3 regions of the Arthrobacter sp. L77 genome follow, and region 2 is predicted to be linked to each of the others. Evidence: riboswitches for the same ligand, from Rfam matches in the RefSeq annotation. Region 2 holds a riboswitch; each other region holds the start of a gene.
What was found. A riboswitch is a leader RNA that binds a small molecule or an ion and turns the genes downstream of it on or off. The one in region 2 is predicted to bind cyclic di-AMP.

Region 1 (7,675 bases), on a different contig from region 2:
GAAGTCCGGGCCGGTCAGGTGGGCGGGTGCGTCCGCTCCCGCGAAGATGTCCAGCACGACGACGTCGAAGGCCGCGTCGGGCTGTTCCAGCACGGCATCCGCGGCGTCCCCGGCGATGATCTCGCAGGACGTGCCCTCCGGCAGCGGCATGGCGTCGAGGACGAAGTCGATCAGCTCGGACTCCAGGTCCACGGCGACCTGCCGGGAGCCGGGCCGCGTGGCCTGCACGTAGCGGACGAGGGTCAGGGCCCCGGCGCCGAGGTGCAGGACCCGCAGGGGAGTACCCGCGGGTGCCGCCAGGTCGATGACGTTCGCGATGCGCTGCAGGTATTCGTAGAAGACCCGGCCGGGATGCAGCATGTCCACGTGGGACTGCTGGGCGCCGCCGATGCTGAGGATCAGGGCGCCCTCGATGTAGGCGTCCTCGTCGATCTCCGCATACGCGCCCGTCCCGGGGAGCCAGCGGGTGGGGACCTCGAACTCCCCGTCCCCCTCCGCGTGCCCGTCCGCGGGCCCCTCCGTCGTCCCCGCCGGCCCGCTGCTCACAGCCGGTCCCGCAGGGTCGCCAGGCGCCGCGCGCCCTCCTCGATCACGTCGAACTTCTTGCAGAACGCGAAGCGCAGCAGGGAGCGGGTCTGCCCGGCGCCCTCGGCATGGCAGAACATCGCCACGGGGATCGCCGCGACGCCGATCAGGGCCGGCAGGCGCCGGGCGAGGTCCGTGGCGTCCTCGATGCCGAGCGGTGCGGCGTCCACCATGGTGAAGAAGGTGCCCTCCGGCTCGAAGACGTCGAAGCCCGCCGCGCGGAGGCCTTCGCCCAGCAGGTCGCGCTTCTTCCGCAGGGTGCCCGCGATCGAGGCGAAGAACTCGTCGGGCAGCGCCAGGCCCTGGGCGACAGCGCCCTGGAACGGTGTGCCCGAGGTGTAGGTGAGGAAGGTCTTGACGGTGCGCACCTGGGCGACGAGCTCGGCCGGACCGCTGAGCCACCCGATCTTCCAGCCCGTCACGGAGAACGTCTTGCCGGCGGAGGAGATGCTCAGGGTGCGCCCCGCCGCCCCGGGCAGGGACGCGATCGGCACGAACTCCGCCCCGAACGTGAGGTGCTCGTACACCTCGTCCGTCACGATGATCGCGTCGTACCGCTCCGCCAGCCGCACGATCAGCTCGAGGGTCGGGCGCGTGAAGACACTGCCCGTGGGGTTGTGCGGGTTGTTGACGACGACGATCCGCGTGCGCTCGCTGAACGCGGCCTCGAGGCTCGCTGCGTCGGGCTGGAAGTCCGGCGCGCGCAGCGGGGCCGTGGTGTGCGTCGCGCCGGAGAGACCGATCACGGCGCCGTAGGAGTCGTAGAACGGTTCGAAGGTCAGCACCTCGTCCCCCGGGCCGGCGAACGCGAGGATCGCGGCCGCGATCGACTCGGTGGCGCCCGTGCTGACGATCACCTCGGTCTGCGGGTCCACGGTGAGGCCGTAGAAGCGCGCCTGGTGCGCGGCGATCGCTTGGCGCAGCACCGCGAGGCCCTGGCCCGGGGCGTACTGGTTCGCCCCGTCCGCGATGGCCGCCCGTGCCGCATCCAGGATCTCCCGCGGCCCGTCCTCGTCGGGGAAGCCCTGGCCGAGGTTCACCGCCGTGTGCTGCTGCGCGAGGGCCGTGACCTCCTCGAAGATGGTGATGCCGAGGCGGCCGTCGTCGCCGAGCAGGTTCGCGCCGCGCGCCGCCCGCATCCACGGCGCCTCGCCGGTAGCCCGCCGGGCAGGAGTCTGAGCGTCTGTCGTCATCCCACCAGTATTGCCGCTCCCACCGCCGGGGGCCCGACCGGTCCGTCACGGGCCGGCGGGACTGGGTACCGTGGGGGGATGAGCCGCGCCGTCTGCCCCGGATCCTTCGACCCCCTCCACAATGGCCACCTCGAGGTGATCAGCCGCGCCGCGCGGCTCTTCGACGAGGTGATCGTCGCGGTCTCGACGAACTACGCGAAGACGTACCGCTTCGACCTCGAGGAGCGCATGGCGTTCTGCGCGGAGAGCCTCGCATACCTTCCCGGGGTGACGGTGGTCCCGATGGGGGAGGGCCTCCTCGCGGACTTCTGCCGGGAGCATGGCGCGAGCGCCCTCGTGAAAGGGCTGCGGTCCGGCCTCGACTTCGACTACGAGCTCCCCATGGCCACCATGAACCGCCACCTGGCCGACATCGACACCGTGTTCCTGCCCACCGACACCGAGTTCGCCCACGTCTCCTCGACCCTCCTGAAGGAGGTGGCGTCCCTCGGCGGCGACGTCACGCCCTTCGTGCCGGACGCGGTCAACAAGCGCCTGCGGAAGTCCGCCTGATCCGCCTGATCCGCCTGCTCCGCCGGCCCGCGGGCCCGGACCTCAGACGGGGCGCGCGCAGGCCGGTCGCACGAACGATGCCACGAGGGCCGTGCTCTCCTCGACGAACCGCCCGAGCCACCCGGTCGCCCCGAGCCCGGGCCGCGACCCGGCCATGGTGATGTCCGCCTCGGAGCACTGCGCGAGGTTCGTCGACGCCCGGGTCACGTGGTAGGTGGAGGTGACGACGACGATCTCGTCCCAGCCGTTGTCCCGCGCCAGCGCGGCCACCGCGCGCGCCTCCCCCCGCGTGGTCAGCGGATCGGGGACGAAGCAGGTGATGTCGGGGTTCTCCTCGGCGCAGACGGCGTCGGTCGCCGCATTGCCCGGCAGCCCGGTGGAGGAGAGGACCAGTTCGTCCGCGACGCCGTCGTCGACCAGTTCCCGGCCGAGCGGCAGGCGTTCCGCTGCCGCCCCGGCGAGGACGACGACGGCGTCGGCCCTGCCCGCCGGGCGGAGCGGGGGATCGTAGAACAGCGTCCAGGCGAGGACCAGCCAGGCCGTCAGGCCTGCAGCCAGCAGCACCCCCACCGTGCGCAGGACCCGCAGGAGGCGTCGACGCGGTGCGGGGGGCAGGGGATCGGACGTCACGGTCCGAGCCTAGACGCCGCGCCCGTTTTGGGCCTGCCCGCCTGATCAGGCTAGGATGGTACGTCGGTCATATGTTCTACAGGAGTCACCATTAAAAGCGATCTCAGTTCGCCTTTGACGTTCAGTGTCAAGGATCTCGGACGCAGTCCGGGAAGCATGCGGACAATCGAAGAACATGCACCGGTACCCAAGGATTTCGGCGTCGCTCTGATCGGCGTGCAGGAGGGTTCCGAGATGGAACTGGACCTGCGCTTCGAATCGGTGCACGAGGGAATCCTGGTATCGGGAACGGCGAACGTCGAAGTAACCGGCGAGTGCGGCCGGTGCCTGGAGCCACTGCGGTTCGACCGCGACGTGGAGATCCAGGAGCTCTTCTTCTACAGCGACTCAGCGTCGCTGTCGGTGGAAGAGGAAGAAGAACAGCACAGGGTGGAGAACGATTCGGTCGATCTGGAACCCGTGTTGAGGGATGCAGTGGTTACGTCGCTGCCATTCCAGCCGGTGTGCCGGGAGGATTGTCAGGGCCTGTGCTCCGAATGCGGAGCGCGGCTCAACGATGATCCTGACCACCACCATGAAGTTTTGGATCCTCGCTGGTCAGCCCTTGCCGGGCTGACGGGCACCGCCGCCGAGCAGAACGCGGCACCCAAGTCAGAGTCAGACGAGAAGGAAGAGAGTTAGCCGTGGCTGTCCCGAAACGGAAAATGTCCCGCGCGAATACCCGCGCACGCCGGTCCCAGTGGAAGGCAACCGCCCCCAAGCTGGTCAAGACCCTCGAGAACGGCCGCGTCACCTACAGCCTCGCCCACCAGGCCAAGGTTGTCACCGATTCCGCCGGCACCCCGCTGTTCCTTGAATACAAGGGCCGCAAGGTAGCCGACGTCTAACAACGGACCCGCGCTCCCGGCAGGCCTCGCGCCTGCCGGTGGCCGTCCGCTGCTGGATCAGCTGATGCAGTTGTGAAGAATACGGAAGACCTCACGAAGCGTCTCGGTGTCGATATCGACACCGGGACGCTTCGTCTTGCCCTGACGCACCGCTCCTACGCCTACGAGAAGGGCGGGATCCCGACGAACGAGCGCCTGGAGTTCCTCGGCGACTCGGTACTCGGGCTGGCGGTCACCGATGCCCTGTATCGGGACCACCCGGATCTGTCCGAGGGCGACCTCGCCAAGCGGCGCTCCGCCGTGGTCAGCACCAAGGCGCTGGCCGGGGTGGCCCGCACCCTGGACCTCGGCAGCTACGTGCTGCTGGGCCAGGGGGAGAAGCTGACCAACGGACGCGACAAGGCCTCGATCCTGGCGGACACCATGGAGGCCGTCATCGGGGCCGCCTACCTCAGCCACGGCATCGAGACGGCCCGCGCCATGGTCATGCGGCTGATCGGGCCGCTGCTGCTCGATGCGGCGGTGCTCGGCGAGGGGACCGACTGGAAGACCCGCATCCAGGAGACGGCGGCCGCCCGGCGGCTCGGCACCATCGACTACCGGGTCGACGGGACGGGTCCGGACCACGCCCGGACGTTCACGGCACGCCTGCTGATCGGTGGCACGGAGTACGGCTCCGGGTGCGGCAACTCGAAGAAGGAGGCCGAGCAGGCGGCTGCGGCCGCCTCGTGGAAGACCCTCGCGGTGCCGCTGGACCCACTGCTACCCGGTGGTCCGGCCGACACCGACAGCGCCGACAGTACGGGCATCCCCGGCACCCCCGCGTCACCCGACGGACCCTGAGTGCCTGAACTCCCCGAGGTCGAGGTCGTCCGCCGGGGCCTCGCGCGCTGGGTGGCGGGACGCGTCATCGATTCCGTGGAGGTCCTGGATCCCCGGTCGCTCCGGCGGCACGTCGACGGCGTCGAGGACTTCGTCGGCAACGTCGCGGGGGCCCGCGTGAGCGACGTGGTGCGCCGGGGGAAGTTCCTCTGGATGACGCTCGAGGACGCCGGCCGGCCCGGAGATCGCCCCCACGTAGCCCTCATGGCACACCTCGGGATGAGCGGACAGCTCCTGGTCGAGGACCCCGACGCTCCCCTTGAGAAGCACCTGAAGGTCCGCCTCGCGCTCTCCCCGGCGGTCGACGACGACGGCGCCGCCCTGCCGGGTGAGCTGCGATTCGTCGACCAGCGGATCTTCGGCGGCATGTTCGTCGCCGACCTGGAGCCGACGCCGGACGGACTGCCCGGTGGGTTGGGCATCTCCGACCTCCCGCTCGTTCCCCACCAGGCCGCGCACATCGCGCGCGATCCCCTCGACCCCGGATTCTCCGCGGCCTCCTTCCACGAGCGTCTCCGCAGCCGCAAAACGGGCCTCAAACGCGCGCTCCTCGACCAGGGGCTCATCTCGGGGATCGGCAACATCTACGCGGACGAGGCGCTCTGGGCGGCGAGATTCCACTATGCGCGGCCCACGGACACCCTGCGACGGCCCGACACACAGCGCATCCTTGACGCCGTCACCTCGGTGATGCAGCGGGCGCTGGCGGCCGGCGGCACCAGCTTCGACTCCCTGTACGTCAACGTGAACGGTGCGTCGGGCTATTTCGCCCGCGATCTGGAGGCCTACGGACGGGAGGGCCGGCCGTGCCGACGGTGCGCCGCCGAGGGCAGGACCACGCTGGTGCGCCGCGAATCCTTCATGAACAGGTCCTCCTACCTGTGCCCGCACTGCCAGCCCAGACCACGCAATGCACGGATCTGAGGTGTTAGGGGAAAAAAGGTGATTTTCCCCTCGTGATCTAAATGTGACAACCGGCGTCGGCAGCCGGTACGGTTGGTCTCGCGTCCGATCCACAACGGATGGGCGCCCATCCTCACACTGCCTAACCCTGTCGATGAGGACGGACCGTTCGTACTACACATTCGACAGGGGCGGGGGAACCACTAGCGGACTCGATCACGGGTCCTAGGGGTAAAGACACGCGTAAACCAGCACTGGGGACGGTGGTTTGCAGAGAGCGTGTCCGGATGTCCCATCCGAACCCGACAGCTAACTTCGCAGGCATTGGGAAAGGCATCAACATGTCCAAGCAGAGCCATAACGCGCGCCACCGGGCCGTCCCCACGCGCATCAACCCCTTCATCACGGCATCACGCGCCGTCTCCGCAAGCGCCTCCGTCGCCGGCAAGCCTGCCGCCGTCGTCGCCGTTGCTTCCGGAATCATGTTCGGCGCATCGCTTCCGGCGAACGCCGCAGGCGAGGTCGCTACGCAGCCGGCAGCCGTCTCCTCCGCTGCCGCGGGCACCCACACCGTCCAGGCCGGCGACACGCTCGGCTCCATCGCCGCGATGCACGGCCTGAGCGTCGACGTGCTGTTCGCAGCCAACGGGCTCGGCAGCGCCTCGGTCATCTACCCCGGCCAGTCGATCGCCCTCGGCGGTTCCGCGGCTCCCGCGCAGTACTCCGCGCAGTCGGCGTCGATCGTTGCACTGCCCGCCGCAGCTCCCGCTCCGGCCGCAGCACCCGCTGCGCCTGCCGCAGCCCCCGCTCCGGCAGCCACCTCCGGTGTCAGCCTCCAGTCCGCTGCGTCGATCACTCCGGTGGCCGGCGGCGGCATCGTCGGAACGGCGATGCAGGGCGTTGGCTCGGGCTACGTGTACGGCGGGACCGCCTTCGGTGCCTGGGACTGCTCGGCCTTCGTGCAGTGGGCCTACGCCCAGAACGGCGTCGACCTGCCCCGCACCACCTGGGCTCAGTTCGCTTCCATGACGCCCACCAGCAACCCCCAGCCGGGTGACCTGGTGAGCCAGAACGGCGGCAGCCACGTGGGGATCTACCTCGGCAACGGCCAGATGGTCAGCGCCCTGAACGCCTCGCAGGGCACGCTCGTCCACTCGGTCAGCGCCATGTCGGTGGATGGTTACTACACCCGCTAACTGAGCCGCCGGCCCACGGTCGGCGACACCAGTCAGACGGTCGGAAGGACGGGATGCATCATGCATCCCGTCCTTCTGCGTTCCACCCCAAGCCGAAGGCGTCAGCGGTGCGCAGCGCATGCTCGTTGCGCACGTGCGGCGGGTCGTCCACGAATAGACCCACCACACCTGCGCGATCAGGGTGGATGGGTGTACCCGACGCCTGAAGGTGCATGCTCGGGCTCGCCCGGCGCGCGGAGCATGCTCGTTGAGCACGTATGGCGGGTAATTGACGGCAGGACCCACCACACCTGCGCGCTCAGGGTGGATGGGTGTGCCCGACGCCTGAAGGTGCGTGCTCGGGCTCGCCCGGCGCGTATGGGTGTGCGCTCGGTGAGCACGTATGGCGGGTTGCCGACCAATGGACCCACCACAGCTGCACGATCGGGGTGGATGGGTGTGCCCGACGCCTGAAGGTGCATGCTCGGGTTCGCCCGGCGCGCGGAGCATGCTCGTTGTGCACGTATGGCGAGTCGTCGACGGCAGGACCCACCACAACTGCACGATCAGGGTGGATGGGTGTACCCGACGCCTAAGGCCGCGTGCACCATCAGGCGCAGGGAAAAACGAGGGGAGACGGAGCCTCAGCGGTAGTACGTCGCCAGGCGCTCGAGCCCTTCGTCGATGCTCACGGACGGGCTCCAGTCGAGCACGCTGCGCGTGTGGCGCTGGTCGAACCAGTGCGCGGTCGACAGCTGCTCCGCCAGGAAGCGGGTCATGGGAGGTTCGTCCGTCCTGCCGAGCCGGAGCCAGGCCCGCTCGATCACGGAGCCCGCGACCCGGGCAAGTACTCCCGGGACGGACCGTG
Region 2 (7,675 bases):
ACTCGCGGACGTGCTGCTCACCCCCACCGTGGGGGCCCTGCGCGCCGTCCCGTCCCTCGCGTGGGTCCCGCTGCTGGTCCTGTGGATCGGCATCAACGAGGACTCGAAGGTCACGCTCATCAGCATCGGCGCCTTCTTCCCCGTCTTCACCACGCTCTACCTCGGCCTGCGGCACGTGGACCGCAACCTCGTCGAGGCCGCCCGGGCATTCGGCCTCAACGGCCTCCGCCTGCTGACCACGGTGCAGCTGCCCGCCGTCGTGCCCGCGCTGTTCTCGGGCCTCCGGCTGGCGCTCGCGCAGTCCTGGCTGTTCCTCGTGGCCGCCGAACTCATCGCCTCGTCCATGGGCCTGGGCTTCCTGCTCACGGACTCCCAGCAGACAGGCCGCGTGGACCGGATCATCCTCGCGATCATCCTGCTCGCCGTGATCGGCAAGACGACGGATGCGCTCCTCGGCATCGCGGAACGCTGGGCGGTGCGACGGTGGGCGTAGGCACCGGCACGGCAGGCACCGGCACGGACGCGGCCACCGCAGCCCAGGAGGAGGCCGGGCGCCTCGCCTTCTGGGCCGAACAGGCCGCACGGCTCGACTGGGACACGCCGTGGCACACCGTGCACTCCTTCGAGAAGGCTGAGCCGCAGGCGGACGGGACCCTCAGCATCCCGGCCATCGAGTGGTTCTCCGGCGGCACCCTGAACGTCGCAGCGAACTGCGTGGACCGGCATGTCCGGGCCGGGCGCGGCGATCGCGTGGCACTCCACTTCGAGGGCGAGCCCGGGGACCGCCGCACCGTCACCTACGCGGACCTGCAGGACGAGGTGTCGCGGGCCGCGAACGCGCTGCTGGCCCTGGGCATCGGGACGGGCGACCGCGTGGTCGTGTACCTGCCGGTCCTCGTCGAGACGGTGGTCATCACGCTCGCCTGCGCGCGGATCGGCGCCGTGCACTCGCTGGTCTTCGGCGGGTTCTCGGCGGAGGCGCTCCGCTTCCGCGTCGAGGACACCGGCGCCAAGCTGCTGGTCACCACGGACGGCCAGTTCCGGCGGGGCGTCGCCGTGCCCGTGAAGGACAACGCCGACGCCGCGGTGGCCGGGGACAACGGCATCGAGCACGTCCTCGTGGTGCGTCGCACCGGCTCGGACATCAGCTGGAGCGAGGGCCGCGACGTGTGGTGGCACGACGTCGTCGACACCGCCTCACCGCACCACGAGCCGGAGGCGTTCGACGCCGAGACGCCGCTGTTCATCATGTACACGTCGGGGACCACCGGGAAGCCCAAGGGCCTCGTGCACACCTCGGGCGGGTACCTCACGCAGGCGTCCTGGAGTTTCGAGCATCTCTTCAGCAACCCCGACCCGGCGCTGCGCGAACGGGACGTGCACTGGTGCACCGCCGACCTCGCCTGGGTCACCGCCCACACCTACGAGCTGTACGGCCCGCTCTCCAACGGGGCGACGCAGGTCCTCTACGAGGGCACACCCAACACGCCCCATCCGGGACGCCACCTCGAGGTCATCGAGCGCTACGGCGTCACGAGCTACTACACCGCGCCCACGCTGGTGCGCTCGCTCATGGGCTGGTTCCCGGACGGCGTCCCGGGCTCCTACGACCTCTCGAGCATCCGCGTGCTCGGCACGGTCGGCGAGGCGGTCAACCCCGAGGCGTGGCGCTGGTTCCGCCGGAACCTCGGCCGCGACGAGGTGCCCGTCGTCGACACCTGGTGGCAGTCGGAGACCGGCGCCACCGTGCTCTCCCCCAGCCCCACCGACGCGGACTTCAAGCCGGGGTGCGCCGCCCGCGCACTGCCCGGGGTCAGCACGCGCATCGTCGACGAGGAGGGCCGTCCCGTCCCGCCGGGCGTGCAGGGCCTGATCGTGGTGGACCGTCACGGCCCGGCGATGGCACGCACCGTGTGGGGCGACCCGCAGCGCTACCTCGACTCCTACTGGCGGACGTTCGCGGCGCAGGGCTGGTTCCTGGCCGGCGACGGCGCACGGTACGACGACGACGGCGACACCTGGATCCTGGGCCGCGTGGACGACGTCATCAACGTCTCGGGCCACCGGCTGTCCACGATCGAGATCGAGTCGGCGCTCGTGGCCCACCCGCTCGTCACCGAGGCCGGCGCCTGCCCCGTGCCCGATCCCCTGACGGGCCATGCCATCGCGGCGTTCGTGGTGCTGGCCTCGGGCGCCGATCCGGACACGGACGTCGCCTCGACGCTCCGCGCCCATGTCGCGACGGCCATCGGGCCGATCGCGCGGCCGTCCGCCGTCGTCGTCGTACCCGACGTGCCGAAGACGCGCTCCGGGAAGATCATGCGCCGCCTGCTGACGCAGCTCTACGAGGGCTCAGCGCTCGGGGACACCACCTCCCTGCAGAACGAAGGGTGCATCCCTGGGATCCAGGACGTGCTGTCCCGCCGGTGATGCGCCCTCGGGCGATCCGGCGTTAAAAGAAGGAAGCGGCAGGGGCCCCGTCCAAGCGCCTGCCGCTTCCCGCGTGTGGTTCGTTCCGGTGTCAGCCAGCGACCCGGACGAAGGAGGCTCCCGGGAGATCCGAGAGGGAGTGCTTCATGGTGAGGTTCGCGCCGTTCATGCCGCTGCTGATGACCTGGCCGCCGCCGGCGTAGATCGCGACGTGACCGCCGGTGATGACGAGGTCACCCGGAGCCGGGGTGCCCACGGTGGGGCCGAACCGGAAGAACTGCGAGGGGCCGAGATCGCCCGCGGGGATGCCCGCGGCGCGCAGCGCCTTCTCGACCAGGATGGTGCAGTCCTGGACGGCACCGGCGGCGAGCTGCGACTGGGCGGAAGCAAGGAGGGTACCGCCGGCGCTGCCGGAGGTCGCGATCGGGGTGATGCCGGCGGAGGCCAGCTGCACGCCCGGCGCCGGAGCCGTGGACACGGCCGGAGCGGGGGCGACAGCAGCGGCCTGCTGGACCGGCGCCGCGGGAGCAGCCGCCACGAACGCCGCGGGCGCGGCGACGGGCACCGACACCGATACCGTCCGGGCCGGAGCCGCAGCGGCACCGCCGGTGGGGATGGTGATGGTGTCGCCCGGGAAGATGACCGATGCGACGGACAGGCCGTTCGCCGTGAGGACCGCGGTCAGGTCGACGCCGTAGCGTGCCGAGACGGCGCCCAGGGTGTCACCCGCGACGACGGTGTGCGTCGTCGCGGCGGCGCCGGCGGCCGGTGCTGCGACGACCGCGGGGGCCGTCGTCGTGCCCTGCTCGGTGTACTCACCGGCATGGGCGGTGCCCACGGCGCCGAGCGCGAGGCCCGAGGTGACGGCGGCGATCGCGACGGGGCGGCCTACGGCGGTGGCGTGGGCCTTGGCGGCGCGGGACAGGCCCTGCAGCGCGAGACTGCCGTCGACGTCGGCACGGTGGCGCGCTGAAGAAATGTTTCGTGACATGGTTCTATACCTCTCCCATGCCTGCGGGGTGAGCTGTCGGGTTCGGATGGGAGTCACCCGGCCGCGGACATCACCCGTGGGTGATGTGGTGCGACTTAACCCCGAGGGCGCCTGCAGGGTCTCCTGCGCGCCCGGTGGAACTAGTGGTTCCCCCGTCCCTGCCTTTCGTGGTTGCAAACGAGTCCGGGACGACGGCAGGGCTCGGCAATCCGTCCAGGAGCGCCCCACGGTCGCGGAAGCACGTGCTGACCATACCTAACAGCAGTCACTTCTGTCACATTTGAGTAACAGGAGGTGAAGTGCTCCTCAGCCGCGCAGCGTCCGCCAGCGACGGAGGGCGAAGACCGTCCCGGCGGCACTGAGCAAGAGCAGCACCGCCTGCTGGACGTAGAACCAGTCCGTGGCCGCCGCTCCAAAGCCGCCCAGGGCCACGAGGATGCTGCTGGCCAGCGTGAGCGTCAGCGCGGCGCCGACGTACCAGAGCGTCTGCCACAGCTTGCGGTCCTGCGCCCGGCTTGCCGATCTCCATTCCTCCATCCCTCCAGCCTAGGTCGCCGCAACCCCTGCCTCACACGGGGACACATGGTTTGGTTCTGCACCGGCCCGGTGTCAGACTCGATCCGACCATCCCGAGCGGCCGAGAGATCTGGCTCACTGACGCCGCAGCAACCCTGGCCTCCGCGTCCCCGCGGCGACATGAGGGTGCTACTGCCAGAACGATGGAGGGAACCATGAGCATCGTCCCGGCCGCCTGCGGCACCCACCCCGACCTCCGACCCACCGTCGCAGTGTCAGAATCCAGCAAGGCAGGTGCCTGATGGCAGAACGTTCCTTCGGTTTCCGCACGCGCGCACTGCACGCGGGCGGCACGCCCGACGCCACCCACGGGGCCCGGGCGGTCCCGATCTACCAGACGACGTCCTTCGTGTTCAAGGACACCAACGACGCCGCCAACCTCTTCGCGCTGCAGAAGTACGGCAACATCTACTCGCGGATCGGCAACCCCACGGTCGCCGCGTTCGAGGAGCGCATCGCCTCCCTCGAGGGCGGGATCGGGGCGGTGGCGACGGCGTCGGGCATGAGCGCGGAGTTCATCACCTTCGCGGCGCTCTGCCAGGCCGGGGACCACATCGTCGCGGCCTCCCAGCTGTACGGCGGCACCGTCACCCAGCTCGACGTCACGCTGCGCCGGTTCGGGATCGAGACCACCTTCGTCCCCGGGACGGACCCCGCGGACTACGCGGCCGCCATCCAGGACAACACCAAGGCGGTCTACGCCGAGGTGATCGCGAACCCTTCCGGCGAGATCGCCGACCTCGCGGGCCTCGCGAAGGTCGCCCACGACGCCGGCGTCCCGTTCATCGTCGACTCCACGCTGAGCACGCCCTACCTGGTGCGCCCCATCGAGCACGGCGCGGACATCGTCATCCACTCGGCCACCAAGTTCATCGGCGGGCACGGCACCACGCTCGGCGGCGTGATCGTGGAGAGCGGCCGGTTCGACTGGGGCAACGGCAAGTTCCCCATGATGACCGAACCCGTGCCGTCCTACGGCAACATCCAGTGGTGGGCGAACTTCGGGGAGTACGGGTTCCTGACCAAGCTGCGCACCGAGCAGCTCCGCGACATCGGGCCCTCCCTCTCGCCGATGTCCGCCTTCCAGCTCCTGCAGGGGGTCGAGACCCTCGCGCAGCGCCTGGACGAACACCTCGAGAACGCCCTGGCCGTCGCCGAGTGGCTGCAGGCCGATCCGCGGGTGGAATACGTCAACTACGCCGGGCTCCCCACCCATGCGCATCATGAGCGGGCGAAGACCTACCTGCCGCAGGGCCCCGGCTCCGTGTTCAGCTTCGGCATCAGGGGCGGCCGCAGGGCGGGCCAGAAGTTCATCGAGTCGCTGCAGCTCGCCTCGCACCTCGCGAACGTGGGCGACTCCCGCACCCTCGTGATCCATCCGGGCTCGACGACGCACCAGCAGCTCTCGGCCGAGCAGCTCGCCGCGGCGGGCGTCCCCGAGGACCTCGTGCGCATCTCCGTGGGGCTGGAGGACCTCGAGGACATCCTCTGGGACCTGGACCAGGCCCTGGACATCGCGGTGAACGCCTCCGACGCCGCCTTCGAGGACCTGCCGCAGGAAGCGGCCGGTGAGAACGACGACGACGCGTCGGCAACACGGGCAGTGGGAGTGGGAGCATGAGCAGCAGCACCGGCAACACGACACCGGAACGGACCTGGGAGGGGCCGTCGGCACCCGAACGGCTGAACCTGCTGAGGAGTGCGCGGTCGGTGGCGATCGTCGGCGCGTCGGACAAGCCCTCGCGAGCGTCCTACTTCGTCGCGACCTACCTGCAGTCCTCCTCCCCCTACCGCCTGTACTTCGTGAACCCGGTGGCGAAGGAGATCCTCGGCCAGCCGGCCTACGCGTCGCTGAAGGACCTGCCCGAGGTGCCCGACGTCGTCGACGTGTTCCGCAAGCACGACGACCTGCCCTCGGTGCTGCAGGACGCGCTCGACGTCGGCGCGAGGACGCTCTGGCTGCAGCTGGGGTCCTGGCACGAGGACGTGGCGCGCGACGCCGAAGCCGCAGGCCTGGACGTGGTGATGGACCGCTGCATCAAGATCGAGCACGCACGCTTCCACGGCGGGCTCAACCTCGCCGGGTTCAACACCGGCGTCATCTCCTCCAAGCGGCAGCTCACCTCCTAGCGGAGGTCCGGCAGCCCGGCGGGATCATCCGGCGCCGGGACGGGGCCGGGCACGAACGTCGCCTCCTCCGCGCCGGGATCCCCGGTGCCGGGCACGGACGGGACCTGCCCGGGACCGCCCGCGGGCGCGAGGAGCCACACCCTGCCCTGCGGCGCGGGGACAGCCCGCCCATCAGCGGACGCGCCGCTCTCCCGCGGGTCGGCAGCAGGACCGTCCGGAGCCCCCGGCCCGGGCTGCTTCAGCTGCCGGACCTCGGGACCCCGGCCGCCCGCCTTCGCGGTCCCGTTCCCGGGGACCGGACCGCCTGCCGTGCCCCTGCCGGGGACCGGGCTGTCCGCCGTCCCCTGCCCGGGGGCCGGACCCATCTTCCCGTCGCCTGTGGCCGGATCGACCGGCTTTCCGTTCCCGGCAGCCGGACCGCCTGCCTGTCCGTTCCCGGGGACCGCTGTCCCCGGGGCCCGGCCTCCCGGCACGGTGCTCCCGGGCACCGGGCTTCCCGGCACGGTGCTCCCGGACGCGAGCGGCGCCGCCATGGAGCGACGCTCGCGTCCGGGCGCCGGCGCGGATCCCGCCGGTCCCACGGGTGACGCCGCACCCGGGGGGACAGCGGCCGGGGGCGCCTCAGCAGCAGGAGTCCCGGCGGGGGGCGCCTGGCGCGCGGGAGGGACTGCAGCGGGTGGACCCGCAGCGGCCGGCCCATCCGGGGCGGCAGTAGGCGGGGTGTGTTCCGGACCGGACGGACCGGCGCCTGCCGGGCCACGCGGCACCGCATGGTCCGCGGGCGGACCGGCGTCCGTCACGGGGGGACCGGCATCGGCCGACCGGCCCACCTCCGCCGCGGCCGACGGCGCAGGAACCGGCTCCGCGAGCGACCGGGCCGGGGCCTCGGCGGACGGGGCGACGACGGGCCCTCCGCCGCCGTCCGGCCCCGCCAGTGCGCCGGGAAGCGGGTGCGCCCGGTCGACGCTGTCCCGGATGCTGAAGCGTGCCATCGATTCGACGGCCTCGGTGAGGCCGTCGGTGAGGGCGGTGCCGGCCGCGACGCCGGACATCCCGACGCCCATGGACACGGCCAGCGCTCCACCGATGAAGGTGATACGCCTCTTGTTGCGGCGGCCCGACGGCGCCCTGCCGCCGTCGGCCATGAGCTGGGCGAGTTCGGCGGTCACCTCGGGCGCGGGTCCCGCCCCGAGGGTGCGGAGGGTCTCCACGGCGCGCACGAGGGCGGGGTCCTCGGCGACGCCGGCCTCGTCGAGGAGGTGCCGTACGGCGTCCGGCGTCTCACGTGCAGTCATGGCGCTTCCGATTCATTGGGTTGAACGAGGTCCTTCAGCCTGAGCAGTCCCCGCCGCTGCAGCTGCTTCACCGATCCTGCCGACTTCCCGAGGATCTCGGCGACCTGGTCGATCGGCAGCTCCGCCACGATGCGCAGGAGGATGACCTCGCGCTGGTCGGTGCTGAGCTGTTCGAGCAACCCCCCTGCCACGTCGAGGTTGCCGAGCGCCACCTCCTCCGCGGAGTCCGTGGTCCGGGTGTCGCCGTCGACCT
Region 3 (7,675 bases), 690 kb from region 2:
GGGCGCCGGGCCGGAGTACCGTCGTACTATGACAGCACTTCAGTTGAGGGTCCCCTGTGTCTAGACCGGATGTGACCGGATCGGTCCGCACTACGGCGTCGTCGGACCTGGAGCGTAAAGCCCTGATCACGAGCGGGCGTCCGTTGTGGAAGGCCGTCAGCGCTGATCTGCTGAAGGCGGTCCAGAATGGAGCGTTCGATTCGGGATTTCCCGGTGAACTGGAGCTGGCGCAGCAGTACGGGGTCAGCCGGGGGACCATCCGGGCTGCGTTGAAGCCGTTGCGGGATGCGGGGCACATCACGGCGCATCCCGGGCAGAGGCCGATTGTCGTAGCGGGCAGCAGCACTGCCTATGGGCCCATTTACAGTCTTCTGGCCTCGATCCGTGAATCGGGCATGAAGCACAGCAGCGTGGTGCTGGAGCAGCATAGCGTCCGGGATCCGGCCATGGCCGCGCGACTGTCCCTGGCGGCGCAGGCGGAGCTCTTCCACCTGTCGAGGGTGCGTCTGGCGGACGGGGAGCCGATCGGGCTGGACGAGGTCTGGCTGCCCGCCGACATGACGCGGGAGTTGCTCGAGGTCGATTTCACCGACACCGCGCTGTACAGCGCGCTGGACCGGCGTTGCGGCATCGTGCTCGACGGCGGCACCGAGCAACTCACTGCGGTTGCAGCAAGCCCTCTGCAGGCCGAGCAGCTCGGATGTGCGGAAGGTACTCCGCTCCTCCTCATCGAGCGGACCGGATGTCACCGGGCCCGGACGCTGGAGTTCAGGCGCAGCTTCGTGCTGGGGGAGCGGTTCGCCATCTCGACCGCGTTCGGATGCAAGGCGCTTCCGGGCGACGGGGGGTGACGCGAACGGGACGAACGGGCGGGGCGGGACGACGCCGGCAAGGGGGCCGGGATCACGCCTCGGTGTCCGCTTTCCTATCAGCTGTCAGCTATCCGTCGGACGGGGTAGCGGTCGCCGTCCGAGCCCGGGGGGCCGGGCACTGGTTTTCGGAGGTGGCACGTGTGACGAAGGCCCACAGGAGAAGGCCGATGGAACCGATCGCCAGCAGTGGCTGGAGGGGCTCGAAGTATTGCACAGCGCCGGAACTGCCCAGGGCCACGAGCACCAGTTTGTTGCAGACGGGGCACCCGACCGCGAAGAAGGAGACGACGGTGCCGGCTACCCCGAACCGCTCGTGTCCTTCATCGGCCGGGGCGGGCGCGCGGGCGACGTAGGTGGCAACGAGCAGTCCTGTGAGGGCGGCGGTGATCCCGAGAACCGGGAAGGACCACCACGTAGGCGGGATCTCGCGGCTGAAAAGGGGTGTGTCGATGAGGTCGGTCGGTACTGCGATCACCAGATAGGTGAGGATCGCGGCGGCGATTGCCGCCCGCCAGCGGCGGCCGGACCACTGGAGCAGAGCTGATGTCACAGACACGCGGGAGCTCATCGGTTCTCCTTCGTGGCGGCCGACGACGTCGCCTCGGCATCGTTCCCGGCGGGACGGGCGTTCCGCTGGTTCCTGACGTACAGGGCGGCCGTGATTGCCAGGACGACCGTGGCCAGCAGTGCGAACACGGCGTTCGGGATATCCGAAGCTGCCCCGCTCACGGCGGACTCGAGCTGGAACTGGTCGGTGACGGTGAGTACCCCGCCGAGTCCGGCGGTGCCGTCGGTGACCAGCAGCAGGACTCCGATGCCGATGGAGAGAGCGCCGGAGACGATCATGACCCAGGAGTTGGACCATCGGCCGATGGTCACCGGCGGTGGCCGCAGCCAGCGGCGGCCCGAGATGCCGAGCCTGTCCCACAGCAGGGACAGCGCGAACAGGGGCAGTGCCATCCCGAGAGCGTAGATCGCCAGGAGGATCCCGCCGTACAGGGCGTTGCCGCCCACTGCGGCGACGGTCAGGATGGAACCAAGAATCGGTCCCGTGCAGACCCCGGCGATACCGTAGACAGCGCCGAGCGCGAAGACCGAGAGCCGTGAAGACCCGGTGCGGGTGTTGGTGCGGAGCAGGGACGGCAGCCGGAGTCCGGCGATCTGGGCGAGGCCCAGGGCGATGACCAGCCCGGCACCCGAGGCGACCAGGATGCCGCGGTGCTGGGTGACGAGGGACCCGAGTGTCCCGGCGAATATCCCCAGCGGTACGAGCGTGGAGAGCAGGCCCAGGTAGAAGAGGGCCGTTCGAGCGACGAGGCGGGTCCTGGTGGAGAATGCGTAGGCGAAGAAGGCCGGCAGGAGAAGGGCCGAGCAGGGGCTCAACAGGGTGAGGATGCCTCCCAGGAAGGCCCCGGCGTATCCGATGCCCATTACTTGGCGTCGGCCGTCTTGAGTGCGGCTTCGATGGCCTCTTCGAAGGTCTCCAGGGGTTGTGCGCCGATCAGTGCGGTGTCGTTGACGAGGAAGGTGGGTGTTCCGGTGGCGCCCAGGGCTGCGGCTTCCTGCGCGTCCTCGGCAACGGATTGCTGCAGTTCCTTGGAGTCGAGGTCGGCTTCGAACTGCGCCATGTCCGGTACCCCGGATTCTTCGGCGAGTTCCACCAGACGCTCCCGGGGAAGATCGGCATGTCCACGTTCGGGAGCGACGGCGAAAGCCGCTTCGTTGAACTCCCAGAACTTGTCCTGGTTCCCGGCGGCGCGGCCGGCGACAGCCGCCATGGAGGACTGGCCGCCGAGGACCGGCAGGTCGCGCCATTCGACGCGCAGGTCACCGCTCTCGACATACTTCTCCACCAGGGGTGGCAGGGTCTCGCGGGAGAAGACCGCGCAGAAGGGGCAACGATAGTCCGCGTACTCGACCAGCACGACCGGGGCGTCGACCGCACCGAGCGCCGTGGGGTCGTCCGCGATCCGCCGGGACATGTCCAGCGGCGCGCCCTCGGAGTCGGTGGATCCCTGCGAGGATGATCCGGTGTCACTGGCCCCCTGGGATGCTCCTCCCTGATACGCGAAGATCCCCACCAGCAGCATCAGGATCCCTATTCCGAGGGCGGCGATCACCAAGGTCCAGGGTCGACGACGGGAGGTACTGGTGGAAGGCGATGGCATGCGAACTCCTCAGGATGACCGGAACATCAAATGTCTATACATTTCTCGAATTCGACGCTACGGGCCCTGTGGCGGCCTGTAAAGTCTGGGCTCCAGCTGTGAGCATGCTGTATTCGGCGGCCCCCACTTCACGTGGTGGCGCGGTGAAGCCGCGGTGCCTGGGAGCAGGTGAGCCACCGGGCACCGCGGACGTCACGGGGTCAGGCGTTCACGCGGTAGTACACGGGGCCGGATCCGACATCGACGCTCTCGACGACGGTCTGGTTGCCGTTCCATCCACTGTGGATGGCCTGCCCGTCACCGAGGTAGACCGCGTTGTGGGAGAAGCCCATCCCGCCGTCGGCGTAGTAGATGAAATCGCCGGGCTTCGGTGTCGATACCGGCGTCGCGTACGCCATCAGGGACTCGGGGGACTCATCGCCGACCCCTTCGATCCCTGCTGCTCGCAGGGCGACTTCCCCCAGGACGGTGCAGTCCTGGATGGCCCCCATCTGTGCCCGGGCCGCCTCGAGAATCGCCCCATTGGTCGATGAGGATGCCTCCGGTTCGACGTCGGCGCTCGCCAGCCTGATGGTTGACAGCTGGTCCGGCACATCGGCCGATGGTGCAGGGCTGGTCGGTGCTGGAGCGGTCATCAGTTCCACGCCCTGGGTGTTCGTCGCCCCGGTTAGGGCGATGACATCTCCCGGGTAGATGGTGGAATCCATCTGAAGTCCGTTCAGCGACAGAATCGTCTCCAGCGCGATCCCATGCAGCGCTCCGATCTGGTTCAGGGTGTCCCCGGCGACCACGGTGTGGGTGGACGGCCCGAAGGCGACGGCCTGGCCGGACGTGCCTGCGTGGGAGGAGGCGGCGCCCGAGGCGCTGTCCCCCTGGGGGGCATTCGCGATGGCCCCCGCCTGGGCCGGCGTGGCCATGCTCAGCACGAGTCCTGATCCCAGGGCGACGAGGGCGACCTGGCGGCCCACCTTCCCGCCATGGCTGGAAACGCCTCGTGAAAGGGTGGACAGGGTGCTGGTGGTGGCCCGGTGGCGGCCGCGGGTGTTCTTGTCTGACATTGCTTGACCTCTCCCAATACCTGCGAGGTGAGCTGTCGGATGCGGGTGGGAGTCACCCGGCCGCCGGACGGTGATGCCGGCGGCTTAACCCCAAGGATTCAGTGAGAATCCGAACCTGGTTCCCCCGCCCCTGCCGAAGTTTCGTGGTGTACGGGCCTCGGCAAGCGGCAGGGTTCGGTAACGTGCCAAGGGTGCTGCGCCTGATGGGCAGCACGAACTCAATCTACACAGAAATCACAAATGTATAAACATTTGGAGGGCGCGGAGCGACAGGGTGTGACAGGGCTCATCCGGAAGCGATATCCCAGGGCGACGGCAACTGCGTACCTGTTCGACTGCGCTGTGGCCCCGAGCGTTCAGGTTGAGCAGCCGTCGATGGCGGGAAACCCTCAATGAGCCATCCAGGGCAGCCCCGTGGCGCTCATCGGGAGTTGTTCTCGAGGGTTGTTCCGGCTGTCGGTGTTTGCATCGGACATGACATCGAAGCCGGGCAGCAGTTGTCCGCGTGGGTCGATGTTGACGCAGGCGTCCGCGATTCACCGACCCTGAGCGCCTGGTTGCTCGGTGGCAGAAAAGCATGCTGTCACGCTGGGTAGGGCAGCGGGCGTGAGGCCGAAGGCGCCACGCTTCTCGATATGTCTAGACATTTAGCTCGCCACGGTAGCATGCAGTCCATACCCCAGCCCCCGATCCACGTCAGGACGGTGTGATGCTGTCGGGGTCGCCTGCGAAGGAGCTTCCGTGTCCGCTACCCATTCCACCCCCGGAGTTCGCCCTGCCACGGACGTGAAGGGTTTGCTGATCCACGCGGCGGGGCCGGCGGAGCCCGGTTCGTTGGGCGGCGCCCTCCGCAGTGCCACCAACGCCTCGGCCGCTCTGCCTCCAGGAAGCATCATCGAGGTGGTCATCCAGGGTCCTGTCGTTGCGATACTCGCCGGCGGGTCCGAGGTAACGGAAGCCATCGCGGACGTCCTGGATCACGGGGTGCGCATCCTCGCGTGTGAGAACAGTATGCGGTCGGCAGACATGGAGCCAAGCCAGCTGCTGCCCGGCATCGACCATGTGTCGGCAGCCGTCGCCCATCTGGCATCGCGACAATGGGAAGGATGGGCCTACGTCAGGATGTGATCCGTTCAGGAGGCACGGTCGAGGGCAGAGCTGTGGCGGCGGCCGGGTCTACCGTGCCGCCGCCGCAGCGTGTCGTCGGTCTCTGCCTGCTCAGTTGGTGGTCACGGTCTCCCGTGCCTGCTGCCAGGTGGTCCAGGCGTTGTAGCTGCCGTCGAGTTCGGCGATGTCGTAGCCGGCGCGGCGGAGGGCGCTGGCGGCGACGGAGTTCCTGAGTCCGCTCTGGCAGTAGGTGATGATGGTGCCGGTGGTGGGGAGTTCCTCGAGGTGCCACATGAGGCGTCCGCCGTTGAGCTGGTGGGCTCCGGGGATGTGTCCGGTGGTGTGTTCGGTGCGGTTCCGGACGTCGAGGATCATTGCCGGGTCGGCGTCGGCGAGGTCCTCCGGGCGGATCAGTGTCGGGGTGGTGAGGGGCAGTCCGTGGAGGCTGGTGACGTATCCGGCGATGTCGTCGATGCCGACGCGGACCAGGTGGTCGCGGATCTGTTGGGCCTGGTCCTGGTCGGAGGCGAGCAGGACCAGGGGGTTGGGGTCGGTTTCGGGGTTCACGACCCATGCCCCGTAGGTGGCGATCGCGGCGTTCGCGGGGATGTTCAGGGACCTCTGGACGGTTCCGGTGTGGACCTGGTCGGCGGTGCGGGTGTCGATGAAGGTCAGGGTGTCGGCGGCGAGGCCGGCGGCGACCCGGTCGGTGTCGAGTTCGGTCAGCGGTGGGCGTTCTCCCATGATCGCGGGGCCGTCGCGGTTCTCGCGCTTCATCCGCCCGAAGTAGGCGTGGGCGTCGGGCTGGCCGTCGAGGAGTTCGTCGATGAAGCCCTGCTCGTCGTTCGCGGCGAGGTAGGGGCCCCACCAGGAGTAGAGCCGCTCGTAGCCGACGGTGGAGGACGGGATCGCGCCCAGGGCCTTGCCGCAGGCGCTGCCGGCGCCGTGGGCGGGGTGGACCTGCACGTAGTCGGGCAGGGTCAGGAATTTCTCCTGCAGGCTCCGGAACAGCTGCTTCGCTCCCTCGAAGCGGGTATCGACGCCCCCGGCGGCCTCGTCCAGCAGGTCCGGGCGGCCGAGGTCGCCGGAGAACACGAAGTCGCCCGAGAGCAGGTAGCCGGGCTGGTCGCTGAACGCGCCGTCGGTGACGAGGAAGGACAGGTGCTCGGGGGTGTGCCCGGGGGTGTGCAGGGCCCGGAGGCTGATGTTGCCGATGGTGATCGTGTCGCCGTCCATCAGGCGTGTGCCCTCGAAGGCGTACTGCCAGTCCGGCCCGCCCTCGCCGGAGACGTAGATCGCCGCTCCGGTCGCCGCGGCCAGTTCGCGGGTGCCCGAGAGGTAGTCCGCGTGGATGTGGGTCTCGGTGACGGCCACGATCCTCATGTTGTTCCTCGCGGCGAGGTCCTGGTAGACGGCGATGTCGCGCCGGCCGTCGACCACGACCGCCGTCCCGTTGGCCTGGCAGCCGATCAGGTAGCTGGCCTGGGCGAGGTCCTGGTCGTAGATGCGTTCGATCAGCATCGGGTACTCCTTCGGTTCGAATGGATGCAGATACCCCCTGGGGTATCCCGCTCTCCTCCAGCGTAATACCCCCAGGGGTATACCGCAAGGGGGGCGGTACCGGTGGGCGGGGTACCGGAAGGGGGTGCGTGACCGGTCCCGGGACGGGACGGGTCCGAGCACACACCCGGTCCATGGGGAGGCAGACGCCTCAGGTGCGGCGGGCCTGGTCGATCGGCAGGCCTGCGCGGGTCCAAACGGTCATGCCGCCGGCCATGGTGTCGGCGGTGAAGCCGGCGCCGTTGAGGACGAGGGTGTCAGGCGGTGGTGGTGCTGGCGGTGACCCACGCAGCGACGGCGAAGATGAGTGCCGCGAAGGAGATGCGGATGTGCTTGTCCTTCAGCCGTCGGGCGAATCGGGCGGCGACCATCGAGCCGAGGATGGCCGGCACGGCGAAGGTCAGCGTGGTCGGCCAGTCGATCGTGTAGCCGGCGGCGTGGGCACTGAACCCTGCGGCGGAGTTGATGATGATGATCGCCAGGGACGTGCCGACCGCCTGTGTCATGCGCAGGCCCAGGAAGATCGTCAGGGCCGGGGTGATGAGGAAGCCCCCGCCCACACCCAGCATGCCGGTGAGGAAGCCCACGAGCAGGCCCACTGCGACCGCTTTGGGTGCACAGGTCCGGAAAGCCCGCGTGGGCCCGGTGCTGCAGGAGCCCTCGCTTTCGCGGGTCGCGGTGAGCATCCGGATGCCGGCGAGCACCATGATCACGGCGAAGGCCAGCATCAGGAGGTCGGGGTCCACGAGCCGACCCACGGCCGCCCCACCCCAGGCCGCAGGGATGCCGGCGGCTCCGACCAGGGCGATCACGGGCCAGTTGAGGCCCTCGCGGATACGGGGCAGCAGCGCGGCCAGGGAGGAGAGCCCCACCACCAGGAGCGAGGTCGGGATGGCCTGGGCCGGGCTCA

Region 1: linked by a shared signal. The riboswitch ahead of RY94_RS13260 (C40 family peptidase) and the one ahead of RY94_RS07320 (LysM peptidoglycan-binding domain-containing protein) in region 2 are both predicted to bind cyclic di-AMP.
Region 3: linked by a shared signal. The riboswitch ahead of RY94_RS03915 (LysM peptidoglycan-binding domain-containing protein) and the one ahead of RY94_RS07320 (LysM peptidoglycan-binding domain-containing protein) in region 2 are both predicted to bind cyclic di-AMP.

What each region holds. Positions count from the first base shown of each region.
Region 1 covers NZ_JWSU01000006.1:654,714-662,388, reverse strand. The annotation lists gene RY94_RS13300 (spermidine synthase) at 1-546, opposite strand, end outside; gene RY94_RS13295 (aminotransferase class I/II-fold pyridoxal phosphate-dependent enzyme) at 543-1,778, opposite strand; gene coaD (pantetheine-phosphate adenylyltransferase) at 1,857-2,330, shown strand; gene RY94_RS13285 (YdcF family protein) at 2,373-2,960, opposite strand; gene RY94_RS13280 (YceD family protein) at 3,075-3,641, shown strand; gene rpmF (50S ribosomal protein L32) at 3,644-3,847, shown strand; gene rnc (ribonuclease III) at 3,920-4,690, shown strand; gene mutM (bifunctional DNA-formamidopyrimidine glycosylase/DNA-(apurinic or apyrimidinic site) lyase) at 4,691-5,653, shown strand; cyclic di-AMP (ydaO/yuaA leader) riboswitch at 5,763-5,970, shown strand; gene RY94_RS13260 (C40 family peptidase) at 5,974-6,828, shown strand; gene RY94_RS13255 (NAD-dependent epimerase/dehydratase family protein) at 7,452-7,675, opposite strand, start outside.
Region 2 covers NZ_JWSU01000004.1:988,974-996,648, reverse strand. The annotation lists gene RY94_RS07330 (ABC transporter permease) at 1-493, shown strand, start outside; gene acs (acetate--CoA ligase) at 484-2,430, shown strand; gene RY94_RS07320 (LysM peptidoglycan-binding domain-containing protein) at 2,522-3,421, opposite strand; cyclic di-AMP (ydaO/yuaA leader) riboswitch at 3,425-3,607, opposite strand; gene RY94_RS07315 (hypothetical protein) at 3,728-3,958, opposite strand; SAM riboswitch class I at 4,043-4,147, shown strand; gene RY94_RS07310 (O-acetylhomoserine aminocarboxypropyltransferase/cysteine synthase family protein) at 4,239-5,618, shown strand; gene RY94_RS07305 (CoA-binding protein) at 5,615-6,127, shown strand; gene RY94_RS17745 (hypothetical protein) at 6,124-7,422, opposite strand; gene RY94_RS07295 (RNA polymerase sigma factor) at 7,419-7,675, opposite strand, start outside.
Region 3 covers NZ_JWSU01000004.1:294,653-302,327, forward strand. The annotation lists gene RY94_RS03895 (GntR family transcriptional regulator) at 72-851, shown strand; gene RY94_RS03900 (hypothetical protein) at 940-1,440, opposite strand; gene RY94_RS03905 (cytochrome c biogenesis CcdA family protein) at 1,437-2,303, opposite strand; gene RY94_RS03910 (DsbA family protein) at 2,303-3,040, opposite strand; gene RY94_RS03915 (LysM peptidoglycan-binding domain-containing protein) at 3,241-4,098, opposite strand; cyclic di-AMP (ydaO/yuaA leader) riboswitch at 4,102-4,271, opposite strand; gene RY94_RS03920 (DsrE family protein) at 4,840-5,226, shown strand; gene RY94_RS03925 (MBL fold metallo-hydrolase) at 5,317-6,726, opposite strand; gene RY94_RS03930 (sulfite exporter TauE/SafE family protein) at 7,023-7,675, opposite strand, start outside.